2 regions of the Tissierella carlieri genome follow, and region 2 is predicted to be linked to the other one. Evidence: a T-box and tRNA genes for the amino acid it is inferred to sense, from the RefSeq annotation. Region 2 holds a T-box; the other holds one or more tRNA genes.

Region 1 (3,426 bases), on a different contig from region 2:
ACAAGTTTAAATATTATCGTAGGGGCGAGCTAATATGCTCCCCTTTTCTTTTTTTATTTATAGATAAAAAATTCTATATTTGATAAAATATAATAACAGAGTACAAGATTAGAAAAATAAAGGAGTATATAATTAATATGGAAAAAAGAAAACTTGTAGTATCAACAGGCAATCAACATAAAGTAGAAGAAATAAAAAATATACTTGAGGGTTTATCAATAGAAGTAGTTTCTAAAAAAGATGTAGGATTAGGTGATTTAGAAGTGATAGAAGATGGGGAAACCTTAGAAGAAAATAGTTTAAAAAAGGCTAAGGCTTTAGCTGAAAGGCTAGATTATATGGTTTTAGCAGATGATTCAGGATTATTCGTAGATAAATTAAATGGAGAACCCGGAGTTTATTCTTCAAGATATGCAGGTGAAGAAGGAAATGATAAGAAAAATAATAATAAACTATTGGAAGAGTTGCAGGATATACCTTTGAAGGAGAGAAATGCTAAATTTAAAACAGTTATAGTATTAATTACTGAGGATAAGGAGAGCGCAATAGTTTATGGAGAATGTAAGGGTAAGGTGGGATTTGAGCCAAAAGGTAAAAATGGATTTGGATATGATCCTTTATTTACTCCAGATGGATATGACAAAACCTTTGGAGAATTAGGAGAAGAAATAAAAAATAAAATAAGCCATAGAGCAAAAGCATTAGAAAATCTAAAGGAAGCTCTAAAGAATATATTAGAGGTAGATTAATATGAGAATAGCAGTAGTTAGTGACACCCATGGAAATAATAAGGGCATTATCGAAAAGTTATCAGAGATAGAAAAACCGGATATTTTATTTCACCTTGGAGATTATGTAACTGATGGTGTTGCAATATCTAAAGCACTAGGATTTGAAACTATAATAGTAAAGGGTAATGGAGATTATCTTCATACTGAATATAATGAAGATGAGTTAGTGGAGATTAAAGGAAAGAAAATTTTTCTGACCCATGGACATAAATATAATGTGCAGAATGGAATAGCAAACTTATATTATAAAGGCTTGGAATTAGGAGCTGATATAGTGTTATTTGGTCATATACATGTACCTATTATAGAGAAGATAGGAAACATGATTATAATGAATCCAGGAAGCCCTTCCTTGCCTAGAAATGCTACAAAAATAAAAACTTTTGGCATCATAAACATTGGAAATACAATAGAAACAAAAATAATTGAAATAAATTAATAATATGCTATTGACTTTGTATTTAGAACCTGCTATAATTTTAAATTGTTAGCGAATAAAAGATTAAGTGATCACTGAGTATCGAACTATGCGGGTATAGCTCAGTGGTAGAGCACTGGCTTCCCAAGCCAGCTGCGAGGGTTCGATCCCCTTTACCCGCTCCAACTGTGAGAGCACCTATAGCTCAGTAGGATAGAGCAACGGACTTCTAATCCGTGTGCCGGGGGTTCGAATCCTCCTAGGTGCGCCAGCTTAATAATTTAAAATATGGTGGGTGTGGCCTAGTTGGTTATGGCGCCAGATTGTGGCTCTGGAGGTCGTGGGTTCGAATCCCATCATCCACCCCATATTTAACATCGAAGTAATAAAACTAATTTTGCTAGCAAAACAATTTATCATGATCCATTAGCTCAGTCGGTAGAGCACCTGACTTTTAATCAGGGTGTCCCGCGTTCGAGTCGCGGATGGATCACCACTAATGCCTTATAAAGGGCATATGCGGGAGTGGCGGAACTGGCAGACGCGCTAGACTTAGGATCTAGTGTCATTGACGTGGGGGTTCAAGTCCTCTTTCCCGCACCATACATAAAAATTGGCATGAGCCAATTTTTTTTATACGTAATATTAAATATGCACCAGTAGCTCAATGGATAGAGCATCTGACTTCGGATCAGAGTGTTGGGGGTTCGAGTCCTCTCTGGTGTGCCAAATACAATGAGTGGAAGGGTTTTGAGGGTTTTCCAAAATTAGATTTAACCCTTTTTTAACCCTTCTGAAAAATTAATGCATTAAATAATAAAAAAGATTATTCTTTTGATTATTCTTTTAACTCATTCTAAATGCCTGAATTATTCTAGGTGTTTTTTTATACCATATTGAATTTTACCCCTCCTTTTATTTCATAAATATTTACTAAATGAAGATTAATTCATTTTCATCATAATTTAATTCACTGGCAATAAAAATTAAATTCTTATCAGGATTTTAATATATAAACTAGGTAATATTTATCATTCATTGTCTCATCTTTTGTAATATATATAACTTTTCCCTATCGTGGAAAACATAGAAAAATTATTGTTGTTGGAACTTATGATTAGGTAAAGGAATATATGGATCATATATGATGGAATAAAGAAGGAAAACAAAAAGATAGTAAAATATAGAGGATTTATTGACTAAAACGAAATAATTAAGTTCATAATATAATTAAATATGAAATATAATATAATAAATCTCATGGTTATTTCAAAAAAATATATATATTGAAATAAATGCAATTAGATAGTATAATATATTATAGGAGGTTATATTATGAAGAAACCATTTGAGCCTAATTTTTTACCGATAAGTTTAGATAATTCCGACACCATAGAAATACTTAAATTAGAAGGAGAAGCTAGAGCTAAAGTTGAAAAATTCAATTCGATATTAGAGAGATCAGTAATAAAAAAAGAATTACTTATGCTATTTTCTATGAATGAATCAGTGCAATCTACTAAAATAGAAGGTACTCAAGCAAGTTTTAGTGAAGTTATAGAATCAGAAGTAACTGGAAATACAAATAAAGATATAACTGAAGTACTCAATTATTTTGATGCGCTAACAAAAGCACAAGACTTGTTAAAACAAATACCTATTTCTACAAGAATGTTTTATAAGTTACATGAAACTATATTAAAAGATAGTAGAGGACAAAGCAGAAGCCCAGGTTCATATAGAAAAGTCCAAAATTTTATAGGGCCAACAGACAGAAAAGAAGACGCAACATATATTCCTCCAGAAGCAACTTTGGTAGAGAAATATATGTCAAATTTAGAAAAGTATATAAATGATGAATACGAAGATGATTTTGGATATATTTCAAGAGCAGCTATAATCCACGGTCAATTTGAAACAATACATCCTTTCTTGGATGGGAATGGAAGATTAGGAAGAATATTAATAATAATTTACTTGTTAGATAAAGGCATTATATCGTATCCATCGTTTTTTGTAAGCGAAGAATTAGAAAAAAGCAAATATAAATACTATGCTTTATTAAATGGACTAAGATTAGAAAAACCCAGATGGAAAGAGTGGATAATATTTTTCCTAAATTCAGCAATAAAGCAAGCAGATAAATATATAGAAAAGCTGTTATCTATAGAAAGTCTGTATATCGAGATGATGTCTATAGCTAAAGAAAAAAGTATA
Region 2 (3,426 bases):
AACATCATCATCCTATCTATTCCTATTCCCAGACCTCCAGCTGGTGGCATTGCAGTATCTATTGCTACTGCAAATTCCTCATCCATTGGGCTTGCTGTTTCGAGTCCTGCTCTCAATTTATTAGCTTGGTCATGTAATAATATTCTCTGTCTTAATGGATCATTAAGTTCTGAATACGCATTTCCAAGTTCTACTCCAAAAGCATAAGGTTCAAATCTTTCAATTAATTCTGGATTAGACCTATGAACCTTGCATAATGGAGAAGAATCTAATGGAAAATCTATTACAAAGGTAGGTTCTATTAAGTATTTGTCGCTATAAGCTTCAAATAATATTAAAATCAAATCTCCTTTTGAAGTTTCCTCCAACTCTAACCCTTCCTCTTGCTCCTCTAATAAAAGCTCCTTCTCTTTTATTAAACTTATTATATTTTCTCTTGAAAGTATTTCTACATCTATACCTGTATTTTCTTTTACAAGATTACACATAGTCTCTCTTTTCCATGGAGCTTTAAAATCAATTTCTACTCCATCATAAGTTGCCTTAGTCGTTCCTTTTACTTTTAAGAATACATATTCGTATAGCTGTTCCATAAGTCTCATCATATCATCATAATCCGCATAGGCCATATAACATTCAAATAATGTAAACTCTGGATAATGAGTTCTATCTATACCTTCATTTCTAAAGGCTCTTACCATGGTATAAACTCTATCAATCCCCCCTACCATTAGTCTTTTTAAATATAATTCTGGAGATACATTCATAAATACTTCACAGTTTAGAGCATTTACATTAGTTATGAAAGGCTTTGCCTCTCCTCCACCGTATTTTGTATCTAATATTGGTGTCTCCATCTCCATAAAATCTCTTCCATCCATAAATTCTCTTATGGCAAACATAGCTTTTGAGCGGTTAATAAATCTTTGTTTTACATCTTCATTCATTATCATATCAAGGGAACGATGTCTTTGTCTTAAATCAGCATCTTGAATCCCATGATATTTTTCTGGTAATGGTCTTATGGATTTAGAAAGCATAGTGATTTTCTTTGCCTCTACAGTTATTTCTCCTGTTTTAGTTCTAAATACACTCCCTTGTACTCCTATAATATCCCCTGTATCTATTAGTTTAATTAGATTATATTCTTCTTCTCCCACATCTGCTTTGCTTATATAAATTTGAATTGTTCCTTGCTGATCTCTAATATTTAAAAAAGTAACCTTTCCCATCCTTCTTAAGAGCATAACTCTACCTGCTAAAATAAATTCTTGGTCACTATTTATAGAATCAAAATTTTCCATTATATACTTAGAATTGGAATTTGTGATAAAAGAATATGGATACGGGTTAATCCCGCACTCCTTTAATTGAATTAATTTTTTTACTCTTTCTACCATAAATTCATTAGCATCTTGCATTATCTCACTTAAATTATTTAAATCTGTATAGTTGTTATACATTGATAATACCACCTTTCATTTTTTTAATAGATATTTATATATCCCTAAAATTTTTATAATCCAATAGGAAAGCTTTCATAAATTACTCTTTTAAAATATGAAATCTCCATAAATGGATTTCAAAAAAAGATACTTTAATAACACTTTGATATAAGTTCTTTTTATAATTTCAAGAATATTTATCTTTATGACAATAAAAAAACTCTCACCTCCAAGACATAAGTCTTGGGGACGAGAGATAATTACTTCGTGGTACCACCCCAGTTTATTAATATGTCACCATATTAACCTTTTCAAGTACGTCTCTTAACTGTATAGTCAATAGGTTATACTCTAGCTCTTTAACGGGAGCTCCCGTTACATCATCCCCTATTTTTAGGTTCAATGTAAGACTCAGAGGCTTTTTTCAATAAATATTTTTTGCTTCCTCTCACCAATGGAAACTCTCTGTAAAAAATTTAATCCATTTACTCATCTCTTCGCAGTCTTTTGATTTTTATTTATTCTATTATACTTTATTTATAAAGTCAACGTTTTTTTAATATTAATATATAGCTTGTTCCGTTATCTTATCAAAAACATGCATTTGCTTTGTATCAATAGAAATTCTCACAATCTCACCAACTTTTATATTTAATTCAGAACTTACCTTTGCTTTAATACTCGTTTCAGATAAATTTAAATACAAATTATCTTCAGGACCGAGATGTTCCACTACATCTACTTTTGCAAACTCTGTACCATTTTGACATATCTGTATGGCTTCAGGATGTAAACCCACTACAACTGTTTTATCTACATAGTTCTCCATTGCATTTTCAATTGATTCTGGAGATATTATATCAATACCATTGAAATGAAAATAAATTTTATCATTAATCCTTTTTACTACTGTATCAATAAAATTTATTTGTGTATCAATAAATCCTGCTACAAACATATTCTTAGGATGATGATACAATCTTTGAGGAGTGTCAACTTGCTGAATTACTCCTTCTTTCATTACGACTATTCGAGTTCCAAGGGTCATTGCTTCTGTCTGGTCATGGGTTACATAAACTATAGTTGCTTGCAGTCGATGATATATTTTGGCAATTTCTGCCCGCATCTGAATTCTTAATTTTGCATCTAAGTTTGATAAAGGCTCATCCATAAGAAAGACCTTTGGCTCTCTAACAATAGCCCTCCCCATGGCAACACGTTGCCGTTGACCACCAGACAATGTTTTGGGCTTGCGATCTAGCAAATCATAAATATTAAGAATATTTGCTGCTTCTTTTACTTTACAGTCAATTTCTGCTTTTGGTAATTTACGTATTTTCATACCAAAGGCTATATTATCATATACACTCATATGTGGATATAAAGCATAATTTTGAAAAACCATAGCAACATCCCGATTTTTGGGCAATATATTATTCATAATTTCTCCATCAATTTTTAGTTCTCCACTTGATATTTCCTCCAAACCTGCAATCATCCTAAGTGTCGTAGTCTTTCCACAGCCTGAAGGTCCTACAAAGACTATAAATTCTTTGTCTTCAACATTTAAATTGAAATCTTTTACAGCTGTGAATCCATTTTCATATATCTTACTAATATTTTTTAGTTGTAACTTCAAACAACATCCCTCCCTTCTCTATATGTTTTCATATATCATTTAACTTAGTTCTGGTTGAGAAACTTCTAAATAAATGATTGATTCTTTTTATTTTCTAATTTGTCATTATCTTCAACTAAATTCCTTGGATTTCTTCTAAATAATACACATAAAATAGATGTAGCTGATAATATAGATAGGAAAAACAATATATTAGATACAGTGTTTAGATGGTTTAGATATTGTAATGCTGGAACTCCAATATTAGGTTGTATATAAAAATCCAACATATCTCTTAAAACATAAAAATTATAATCTCTCCACATAAAAAACTCACTGGGCATACATGGTTTAAATCGAATT

The links. The T-box of region 2 lies ahead of lysS (lysine--tRNA ligase). A T-box ahead of a tRNA ligase gene usually reads a tRNA of that ligase, here a tRNA-Lys.
Region 1: it encodes a tRNA-Lys, which carries the amino acid that the T-box ahead of lysS (lysine--tRNA ligase) is inferred to sense. The anticodon was not compared.

Annotation. Positions count from the first base shown of each region.
Region 1 covers NZ_JAHLOH010000014.1:5,429-8,854, forward strand. The annotation lists gene KQI38_RS02425 (XTP/dITP diphosphatase) at 138-749, shown strand; gene KQI38_RS02430 (metallophosphoesterase) at 751-1,230, shown strand; tRNA gene KQI38_RS02435 (tRNA-Gly) at 1,321-1,394, shown strand; tRNA gene KQI38_RS02440 (tRNA-Arg) at 1,404-1,480, shown strand; tRNA gene KQI38_RS02445 (tRNA-His) at 1,501-1,577, shown strand; tRNA gene KQI38_RS02450 (tRNA-Lys) at 1,630-1,705, shown strand; tRNA gene KQI38_RS02455 (tRNA-Leu) at 1,729-1,812, shown strand; tRNA gene KQI38_RS02460 (tRNA-Arg) at 1,863-1,938, shown strand; gene KQI38_RS02465 (Fic family protein) at 2,545-3,426, shown strand, end outside.
Region 2 covers NZ_JAHLOH010000050.1:87,303-90,728, forward strand. The annotation lists gene lysS (lysine--tRNA ligase) at 1-1,463, opposite strand, end outside; T-box leader at 1,688-1,955, opposite strand; gene KQI38_RS18635 (ABC transporter ATP-binding protein) at 2,008-3,084, opposite strand; gene KQI38_RS18640 (ABC transporter permease) at 3,150-3,426, opposite strand, start outside.